2 linked regions of the Agarilytica rhodophyticola genome follow. The protein of the gene in region 2 binds, or shares a complex with, the protein of the main gene of each other region. Links are inferred from orthologs where the notes say so. Each region holds a gene or a part of one and is shown on either strand. Other genes may lie near its edges.

Region 1 (5,565 bases), 110 kb from region 2 along the record:
ACCGAACCTTCAACTACAGGAGATACGATTTCCAAATGAGAGGGATTAAAGGCCAATGCCAAGTGCATTTCACCACCAGGAGTCATCACATTGGAAGAAAAGCCCTGGTGATACTTAACATCACCTGAGGTATCCACCAACCTCTTACCTTCAAATTCTTCAAATAATTCAGCGGGGTTTTTACCTAGAATATTCACTAAAGTATTTAAGCGGCCTCGGTGAGCCATACCTAATACCATTTCTTTAGCGCCGTAATCGCCCACTTTACGAATGAGAGTGTCGAGCAGAGGAATTAAACTTTCACCCCCTTCTAGACCGAATCGCTTAGTACCGGGATATTTGCTGTCAAGATGACGCTCAAGGCCTTCAGCAGCAGTGAGCCTCTTCAGTAAGCTAATTTTCGTTTCTTTATCAAACTGAGGTTGCGAACGCGTGCTCTCAAGTCGATTCAGTAACCAACGGCGCTCGTCATAATTTGTTATATGCATGACCTCCGCGCCAACAGTGCCGCAGTAGGTTTTCTCAAGATCTGCAATAATGTCTTTCAGCAAGCCTTCACGATAACCAAAAGATAAATCACCCGTTTGAAAAACTGAATCTAAATCCAGTGTATTGAGATTGTGAAAGCCGAGATCAAGATCGGGGGAATCTTTAATTTCTAAAATACCCAATGGATCGAGGGATGCCTTTTGATGACCGCTCAAGCGATAAGCATTGGTCAATTGCACCACTTCCACTTGCTTGCGTTCATGAGCAACGTTGGCACTACCCTCACCCGGAGCCACCATAGGACGAGCGCGATTACGGCCAAGCAATTCAAAATATTCAATAATTTCTGAGTGTGGTACATCGTTGCCAACTGCGCCATTAACCCTTGGCAGCTTATCAAAATAGTCACGCCAATCTTGAGACACAGAATTAGGATCATTCAAATAAAGTTCGTACATCTCTTCTACATAAACTGCATTTCCACCAGAGATGTGGGAGGTGCTCCATAACAATTCCATCAAACTTTCTTGCATTTTACTCACCGTAAATAGACAACACATTAAGTTTTGTTGTCTCTATTCGACATTTCATTTATTGCCGAAATTGAAAATTATATTTACCTACAATCATATCAGGGGAATAGGATTAGCAGGATATTTATTATTTAGGGTGGCGCAAAAAACGCCACCTGTGAACAATAGAGGATGTTACAGTAAATACTTATTGCTCTGAAACTGATCTCGAGTAAGGGCTAACAACTGTACCAGAAACAATTCGTGTTTAAGTACCACGATGCAATAACATGCTTCTGATATGCCCTATTGCTTTTGTTGGATTTAAGCCTTTAGGGCAAACGTCAACACAGTTTTGAATACCATGACAGCGAAAGACACTGAACGGATCATCTAGATTCGCCAAGCGTTCTTCTGTAGCAGTGTCACGACTATCAGCTAAAAAGCGATAAGCTTGCAGCAAACCAGCAGGGCCGATAAATTTATCGGGATTCCACCAGAAAGAAGGACAGCTCGTGGAACAACACGCGCATAAAATACACTCGTACAAACCATCGAGCTTTTCACGCTGCTCCGGGGACTGCAATCGTTCAATAGCAGGCGTCGGCGTATCGTTCTGCAAGAAGGGTTCTATTTTTCTATACTGCGCATAAAACTGAGATAAATCGACAATTAGATCTCTAATGACAGGCAGGCCCGGCAGTGGACGTAACACTAACTTGTTATTTTTGACGCACTCAGACAAAGGCTTGATGCATGCCAAACCGTTCTTGCCTGAAATGTTCATCCCATCGGAACCACATACACCTTCACGACAAGAACGTCGATAGACGATGGTAGAATCCTGTTCTTTAATCATCTCCAGCACATCTAGCACCATGAGGTCTCTACCTTGAGTATCAACGTCATAGCTCTTCATGTATGGCTTTTTGTCTGTTTCAGGGTTATAGCGATAAATTTCAACTTTCAACATATCTTTTATCCAAATAGTTTCCGCGATACTAGGTTAAATTCACACTAATAAGTACGAATTTTAGGTTCGAAGGTATCAACGGTCTTAGGTGTGAAATTCACGTCCCTCTTACCAACGGATTTATCTTCAGGGTAATACATGGAGTGACACAGCCAGTTTTCATCATCACGCTCTTGGAAATCATCACGTGCATGAGCGCCTCGAGATTCTTTTCTTTCTTCGGCAGCAATTGCAGTAGCTTCAGCCACCTCAAATAAGTTTTGTACTTCCAAGGCTTCGATACGTGCAGTATTAAATGCGCTGCTCTTGTCAGACAAATGAATATTTTCCATGCGCTCTCTAAGATCAGCGAGTTTTTTAATGCCTTCTTGCATGAACTCACCTTTACGGAAAACACCGAAGTGATTTTGCATAATGCTTTGTAGCTCCTTACGAAGCATTGAAGCATTTTCACCTTGTGACGAGCCATTAAGCTTGTTAAGACGTGCCATACCGGCTTCGATATCACTTTCAGAAGGGTCACGATATTCGACACCTTCACGCAAAGCACGTTCGATAAACATACCCGACGAGCGACCAAACACAACCAAATCGAGAAGTGAATTACCCCCGAGACGATTGGCGCCGTGCACAGATACACAGGCAACTTCACCACAGGCATAAAAACCTTCGATAACTTTATCTTCTCCGCTGACATTAGTCAGTGCCTGCCCATCAACGTTGGTTGGAATTCCTCCCATCATATAATGGCAAGTAGGCACTACAGGAATAGGTTCTTTTACCGGGTCAGCATGAGCAAAGGTACGAGATAGTTCCAAAATACCAGGTAAACGTTGGTTCAGCGTTTCAGCACCCAAGTGATCGAGCTTTAAGAAAACATGATCGCCATTTTCACCACAGCCGCGCCCCTCGAGAATCTCCAACACCATGGATCGGGCCACAACATCACGGCCAGCAAGGTCTTTTGCATTTGGCGCATAACGTTCCATAAAACGCTCGCCATCTTTATTGATGAGGTAGCCACCTTCACCGCGACACCCTTCTGTCACCAATACCCCCGCACCGTGAATACCAGTGGGATGGAATTGCCACATTTCAATATCTTGTACAGGAAAACCTGCGCGCAAAGACATCCCAATACCGTCACCAGTATTAATGTGAGCGTTAGTGGTAGAAGCGTAGATACGACCAGCACCACCAGTAGCAAAAACTGTTGCCTTAGATTTAATAAAAACAACTTCGCCATCTTCCATATTAATGGCAATGACACCACAGACCACACCGTCTTGGTTTTTGATAATATCAACGGCGAACCATTCGTTAAGGAATACCGTATTGTTTTTCACATTACCCTGATAAAGAGCGTGCAAAAGTGCGTGACCCGTTCTATCTGCGGCTGCACAAGTTCGCGCTGCCTGACCGCCGCGACCAAAGTCTTTTGATTGGCCACCGAATGGACGCTGATAAATACGACCGTTCTCAGTTCGCGAAAATGGTAAGCCCATATGTTCCAGTTCGAATACTGCTTCTGGGCCGACTGAACACATATACTCAATAGCATCCTGATCACCAATATAATCAGAGCCTTTGACCGTGTCGTACATATGCCAACGCCAATCGTCGTTAGGGTCAGCACTGGCTATCGCACAAGTAATGCCTCCTTGGGCAGAGACTGTATGTGAGCGTGTAGGAAAAACTTTAGTGACAACAGCCGTTTTAAAACCTGATTGAGCCATTTGAAGTGCCGCGCGCATCCCCGCACCGCCACCGCCAACAACAATAGCGTCAAAAGACATGGTTCGAATATTTGGCATCGATTAAAACCCCCAGAGCACTTCAATACCCCAAACCAAGTAGGCAAGAGTAATGACTGCGTAAATAGTTAGAGCGCTCATGCGCAAGAATAAAGCTTTTCCACCCATCATCCGACTGGTGACATAATCGGTTAATACTCCCCACAAACCTATCCAGCCATGAGCAGCAACACACAATAGCGCCAACAAACTAAATGCGCGCATCCACAACTGCGCAAACAAAGCTGTCCAAAGTTCATAAGTCATCTCTGGCACAGAGAAAATAAATGCCACAATAAATATTGTATAAGCAGCGAGTACTACTGCCGAAAATCTTTGAATAAGCCAATCTGAGAGGCCGCTTCGCCCCAGACTCGTAACTGCTGTTACCATACCCATAACCCCGCAAGAATAATTAACACGATCGCAACAACGACAACAATGGTCGCGCCACGCTTTCCACCTTCAAGTGTTTCACCAACGCCCATATCCATAATAAGATGACGTATTCCGGCTACAAGGTGATACGCAAGAGCGGCTAAAACAGCCCACACAATAAATTTAGAAAGTGGTGCCTGCAATGCAGTTTTAAGAGCGTTAAAACTCTGCTCTGAGCTGAGACTCATATCGAGCATCCACAGCAGTATTAATATACCGATAAGCAAAACCACACCTGAAACTCGGTGGGTAATGGAGACAAGCGCGGTAATAGGGAATTTAACTGTTTTTAGATCGAGATTTACAGGTCGGTTATCGTTCACAGTTTTGCAACACCTTAATTCATAAGATTGATAGGCAGGAAGATTTTTCTAAGGTTTGGCGAGTACATACTGTGCTGTTTAATATAAGTACATAGACTGGACATTTTAGCACCAGCTAATTAGTTATTAGCGCCAGCATCTCGCAGCGCATTTCCCATGGAAGGTTATGCTTACACGCCCCAAAAAGATCGCGCAGAATTATAGATATGCGCCACACAAATTACAAACATTCATAATAACTTATGTAACATTAGCATATAATTTGTACAAAACAACGTTTTAAAACGGTTATCACGTTCACTAGTTATAATTCATTTTTTGAATAGTTATAATTCATTTCTTGAATAGTCCTCACTCAAGAAGATTTAAATTTCTTTTCGAAAAAGCCTTTAAGCGCCCATTTTCTCCACAAAAATAAATTTTATCTATACTGATACTTGACCCAGTATGACAAAAATGCCATGGGAAATTGGACTTTGATCACATTGACATAAATTTATAGCACTATATAGTTGCGCGACTTAACAATTAATTATTTGGCTGCTTTGTGCACAATTTCGAGTGTGCTAACAGCGACAGATTATCTTTTATCTATCACATACAGGAGTCCTTAATGGCTGATAAGAAAGCACAACTTACGGTCGATGGTTTGGACGATTCTATTGAGTTACCGGTGTATTCCGGCTCAACAGGACCAGATGTCATTGACGTTAGAGCCCTTACAGGCAAAGGTTTTTTTACCTACGACCCTGGATTTGTATCCACTGCATCATGCGAATCTAAAATCACTTATATCGACGGTGGTAAAGGTATGCTTTTGCATCGGGGTTATGCCATCGAAGACCTTGCTGAAAAATCAGATTACCTGGAAACGTGTTTCTTACTTTTACACGGTGAACTGCCTTCTCAGAAAGAATATGACGAGTTTGTTAGCATTATCCGCAACCATACGATGGTTCACGAATCCATTGCACGTTTCTTTAGAGGCTTCCACCACGACTCACATCCGATGGCGATGATGTGCGGCATTGTTGGAG
Region 2 (5,523 bases):
ACTTTCGCAAGATCAATCTGGTGCAAAATCGTGCCAGATTGTTCGCTTTATCGCAAGCTACATTCGCTACAACTAGTCTGACCGGTAAAAACGAGAATTGTTTCATAGTTATCTCAAAAACTTCACTTTATTTGCACAATTCTCAAATTACTTACGTATACAGTTAGATTTAGCTAAGAAATTTCCGTCATTTGCTTTTCAATGGCCTCGCGCGCACGAAAAATTCTTGAACGCACGGTTCCCACCGGGCAATCCATGACTGCCGCGATTTCTTCATAGCTAAGACCTTCCATTTCCCGAAGTGTTACCGCAGTTCGTAAATCTTCTGGCAAATCGCGAATAGCTCGGTTGATCACCCCTTCTAGTTGATCGCGCATTAGCTGACCTTCCGGCGAAGCCAAATCTCTCAACTGCTCATTACCAGAGTAGTATTCGGCCTCCTCTACTTCAACACCACTAGCAGGAGGACGTCGCCCTCGAGAAACCAAATGATTTTTCGCAGTGTTAATCGCAATGCGATAGATCCACGTATAAAAAGCACTATCGCCGCGAAAATTACCGATAGCCCGATAAGCTTTGATAAAAGCTTCTTGAGCCACATCGTAAACTTCAGACGAATCTTTAATATAGCGGCCAATAATAGAAATGATCTTGTGTTGATATTTGAGAACCAAAAGATCAAACGCACGTTTGTCCCCTTTTTGTACTCGCTTAACTAACTCATGATCCGTATCTTGCGCCGGTTGCGCCGTCATCCAGTTGTCCCCAAAAAAGAAATAAAAAAATAATCGTTTGTCTTACCATTTGGGCAAGCACGATTTAGCTCTAATAGATATATACACTTTTGAAAAGTTCCTAGAAGCAGTTTCATCGCTGGCAAACGCAGGCGAGACAGGGCAAAGATAACCGAGAAAACGCAGTTTACATGAAGTAAATGAGCATTTTGAGGTTATTTTTAACGCCGTATCGACAAGTCCAGCAGTTATGAAATGGCTTCAGGGTACAAGCTCTTATGCCGTTCCATATAGTGTAGGCAATTTTATAAAAATCAATAGCTTGCTGCTAAGATCATACAAAAGCATGTATACTTTATTGAAATTTTATGACAAGCAAATCATTATAACATCAACGATTAAACGACTGTCTTTTGAAGAACATCAATTCTAAAGCCATTAGAGATAACTATCTTGTCCGTGAAAAAAAACGCCTACAATTTTGACGTCCTCATCATCGGCAGTGGCGCTGCCGGACTGACACTCGCTCTAAATATAGCGCAACAGTTTAAAGTTGCCGTGCTAAGTAAGGGTGAGATTACCGAGGGATCGACCTGGCATGCACAGGGTGGAATCGCCGCCGTATTAGACGATGAGGATACGATAGACTCTCATGTGCAAGATACCTTGGCGGCAGGTGGTGGCCTATGCCACCGCGATACCGTTGAATTCACGGTTCGCAATAGTAAAGAAGCAATTAAGTGGCTGATCGATATTGGCGTCGATTTTACCAAAAATCAAGATTCTGATGATTACCACCTCACCCGCGAAGGTGGCCACAGTCATAGGCGTATCATTCACAGTGCCGATGCCACAGGACGAGCAGTGCACTCCACACTAGTGGATCGAGCACGTAATACCGATGACCTCTCCCTCTTTGAACATCATGTCGCCCTGGACTTAATTACCCAACCAGAGCCAAACGGTAAAAGGCTGCGCTGTGCTGGAGCCTACGTATTTAATCGCGCAAGAGACCAAGTAGAAGTCTTCACTGCCAAAGCCGTAGTGCTTGCCACTGGGGGAGCAAGTAAAGTCTATCTCTATACCAGTAATCCCGACGGTGCTTCTGGAGATGGTATTGCAATGGCGTGGCGAGCCGGCTGCCGGGTTGCTAATATGGAATTTAACCAGTTTCACCCCACTTGTCTCTATCATCCCAAAGCGAAATCCTTCCTTATTACCGAAGCACTGCGTGGTGAAGGTGCGAAGCTGCGCTTACCTAACGGCGAAGCTTTTATGCACAAATTTCACGAGCGCGCAGAGTTGGCGCCTCGCGATGTGGTAGCAAGGGCAATCGATCATGAGATGAAACGCGTGGGCAGTGACTATGTGCATCTAGACATCAGCCATAAACCCCCTGAATTTATCAATGATCATTTCCCCACGGTAAAAGAGCAATGTCTGCAATACGGTATCGATATTACCAAGGAACCTATACCTGTGGTGCCAGCGGCCCACTATACCTGTGGCGGTGTGGCCGTGAATCTTAAGGGCCAGACAGATCTAAGAAATCTCTACGCCATTGGGGAAGCTTCATTTACTGGACTGCACGGTGCTAATCGCATGGCCAGTAACTCCCTACTGGAATGTATTGTCTATGCTAAATCTGCTGCTGATACCATAAAAGCTTCCATTGATAGTATTGCGCCGCCAACACAACCACCAGAGTGGGATGAATCCAGAGTCACAGACTCGGACGAAGATGTTGTGATTTCTCACAATTGGGACGAGCTAAGACGTTTTATGTGGGACTACGTGGGTATTGTCCGCACTCATAAGCGTTTAGAGCGCGCCACACATCGCATCAAGTTGCTTCAAAAGGAAATTAACGAATACTACTCCAACTACAAAGTTGGCAATGATTTAATAGAATTGAGAAACTTGGCTATGGTGGCGGAGCTTATCATTCGCTCTGCGGTGGCACGTAAGGAAAGCAGGGGTTTGCACTATTCACTGGACTACCCCAAGCCTGCCAATATTGCACAAGACACGGTGCTAGTACCGATGAACCATGCAGCGCAAAAGACCATCGTACATAGCGATTAAAGTATCTTACTTTTCCATTGCGCTAGTGTATTTTGCCCGTATTAAAAAACACCCGCAATTGGCGATGATGTTCTGATGAAACTGAATCTGGCAATAAAACTAGGTGAATAGGTAGTGACCACTTAGACAAGGTTTGTTGATTCCGTAAACTACAGGCCACTATGTAAGGGGTAACAACAGCGCTGCCAATCAAGTGGCAGCACACTCTTACTTTACCCATCATCAGTTCTACCCTACCGTGGCGAATAACGATTCTCTCAATCGCAAACAAAACTCTCAGACGACGCCCCATATCAGCAACAGAAATCAGCCCTAGGGCTAGCACCACTGCGCGGGCAGGGAATGAAAGTGGCATTAGGCACAAAGCTAACACCAATAACAAAATGACAGTGCCGTATAGCCCACACAATATCCGCGAGCAACGATGGGGAATATCAATTATCTGGTTGTAGGCCTGTGTTTGCACGGATAATGTCCACTATTATCTTCATATCAGGGTCTTCCGGATTACCCTTTTTTAAAAACCAATTAAACAGCTCTTGATCCTCACAAGTAAGCAAGGTTTCGAACAAAACTTTGTGATCGTCGCTCAAACTGGGAAATACGTTCTCAAGAAAAGGTAAAAGCACTAAGTCCAATTCCAACATACCTCGGCGAGTAGCCCACCGCAGACGCTTAAGATCCATTAACACTCCGAAAATTGATTAAAAATAGTAAGGGTCTGTATGACACCCCTTGTATAAAAAACAAGGTAAACCCATATCATCAAAGCTTACGTATAACTTGCCGCAAGATTATATGGCATTGTAATGTTTACGTCTTTAACCAATAGAAGATAATATCTTCGTCGCTCTATCACTAAATTATTTGTATCTCTTATTATGCAGTGGAAAAAAATACTCGATTCTCACCAACACTCAAACCAAATAAAACCAGAGCAAACGTGGCAAACACCTCTGGATGATTATCGTCTAATTATAGTTGAAGGTGAGGACAGTGAAACCTTCTTGCAAGGGCAATGCACCTGCGATTTCGCCCTCTTGGAGCGTAATATATTTATACCAGGAGCCCACTGCAGCCACAAAGGACGGATGAATTCAAATTTTGTCGCAGCTCGCCTTAATACGAAAACAATCGCTCTGCGGGTACGAGCAGATATTAGCCAATTTGCGTTGGAGGCATTAAAAAAATATGCCGTGTTCTCAAAAGCCACATTACAGGTTAGTGAAAGCTATCAGCTGTTAGGCTTAGTAGGTGATCAAGCCCTTACTACAGCGACTCATATTTTCCCGGTCTCTAAAGCTGGAGAAGTGGTAGAGCACAATAATATTTTTATGTTGCATCACGCCGATGATCAGATAGAACTTTGGTGTCCTTCAAACGAACTAAGCCAATTAGTTGAGCAGCTGGGCGCATTGGAATTACAGCAGAACAGCAATTTATGGCGATTAAAAAACATTCAAAGAGGCATTGGAGAAGTTGAGGCCGCGACCCTAGAAAAGTTAATTCCGCAAGAAATTAACTTGCAGTATATAGATGGCATCTCGTTTAAAAAAGGATGTTATACCGGCCAAGAAATCATTGCGCGGCTACATTACCGTGGCCAGCAAAAAAAACATATGTATCGTGCTGTTATAGAAACAGCAGTTTCACCAGAAGCAAACACGGCGGTTTATCAAAGCCCTGTGAACATTGAGGCTCTGGGCAAAGCACGTGGCACAGTCATCAATAGCGCCCGTGTCAGCCCATCACATCATGAAATTCTCGTGTTATGTGATGATGTTCTCAGTCAAGATAACGCCTGTATTATGATCAATAATTCTCTTGTAAATATTCAATGGGCCGCGCTTCCATATGCTATAAGTTAAGTTAGCTGCGAATAAACGCAGCACAACTCTGTAGCCTCTGCGCTATGGCGTTTGTCTTTCGCTTATACAGGAGCATCTCTATGAATTCGGTCGCTGAAAAAGTCGCAGGACAGATTATTGCAGCTATCGATGCCGATAAGTTAGTTCTACCCACCATGCCTGAAATGGCCCTCAAAGTGCGTGAAGTATCTGAGGATGTGGACGCCAGTATTATGCAACTCAACGAAGTTATCAGCAGCGATGCCGCTCTCACCGCTCGAATAATAAAAGTCGCCAACAGCCCACTGTTTAGAGGCGCACGTGAAATTGAAGATTTAAATATGGCCCTGTCTCGCTTGGGTATGCAAACCACCAGCAACTTAGCCACAGGATTAGCTATGGAACAAATGTTCCAGGCCACATCCGATATTATTGATCAACGTATGCGAGAAGTATGGTCAAAATCCAGCGAGATTGCAGGAATTTGCCATGTGTTATGCAAGCACTACACAAAACTTCGCCCCGACCAAGCCGCTCTCGCCGGTTTAGTTCATCAAATCGGCGTGTTACCCATCTTATCTTTTGCTGAAGAAAGCCATACCTTAATGAACGACAGTATGACTCTCGATAGTGTTATTGAACAAGTTCACCCCACCATTGGCGTCAAGATATTAACCACCTGGGAGTTTCCTAAAGAGATACGCAATATTCCTGTAGATTATCTCGATTTCTCACGCGATATACCCAAGGCAGATTACGCAGATTTAGTCACGGTTGGTATGCTGCAAAGCTATGCCGACTCAGACAAAACACAGCATATAGATCACCATGACGTATTGGCCTTTGTTCGTTTAGGC

Evidence for each region. The genes of interacting proteins can lie anywhere in the genome.
Region 1: the proteins of BVC89_RS18900 (region 2) and sdhA are in contact, whole or in part, in a crystal structure (PDB 6C12), measured with the Escherichia coli proteins. The link is inferred for Agarilytica rhodophyticola from one-to-one orthologs.

What each region holds. Positions count from the first base shown.
Region 1 is NZ_CP020038.1:4,644,805-4,650,369, forward strand. The notes cover bases 1,404-4,358. They hold sdhA (succinate dehydrogenase flavoprotein subunit), read right to left. Parts: upstream 3,789-4,358; coding sequence 2,019-3,788; downstream 1,404-2,018. Other genes in these bases: BVC89_RS19390 (succinate dehydrogenase iron-sulfur subunit), read right to left, coding at 1,404-1,974; sdhD (succinate dehydrogenase, hydrophobic membrane anchor protein), read right to left, coding at 3,792-4,160; sdhC (succinate dehydrogenase, cytochrome b556 subunit), read right to left, coding at 4,154-4,358. In the rest of the region: BVC89_RS19385 (2-oxoglutarate dehydrogenase E1 component), read right to left, coding at 1-1,022; more of BVC89_RS19390, read right to left, coding at 1,270-1,403; more of sdhC, read right to left, coding at 4,359-4,528; gltA (citrate synthase), read left to right, coding at 5,142-5,565. UniProt on the Escherichia coli protein: Two distinct, membrane-bound, FAD-containing enzymes are responsible for the catalysis of fumarate and succinate interconversion; the fumarate reductase is used in anaerobic growth, and the succinate dehydrogenase is used in aerobic growth.
Region 2 is NZ_CP020038.1:4,529,955-4,535,477, forward strand. The notes cover bases 1,880-4,792. They hold BVC89_RS18900 (FAD assembly factor SdhE), read right to left. Parts: upstream 3,506-4,792; coding sequence 3,254-3,505; downstream 1,880-3,253. Other genes in these bases: nadB (L-aspartate oxidase), read left to right, coding at 1,880-2,819; BVC89_RS29875 (protein YgfX), read right to left, coding at 2,842-3,285; ygfZ (CAF17-like 4Fe-4S cluster assembly/insertion protein YgfZ), read left to right, coding at 3,701-4,687; BVC89_RS18910 (HDOD domain-containing protein), read left to right, coding at 4,768-4,792. Outside these bases: RNA polymerase sigma factor RpoE, read right to left, coding at 174-755; more of nadB, read left to right, coding at 1,194-1,879; more of BVC89_RS18910, read left to right, coding at 4,793-5,523. UniProt on the Escherichia coli protein: An FAD assembly protein, which accelerates covalent attachment of the cofactor into other proteins.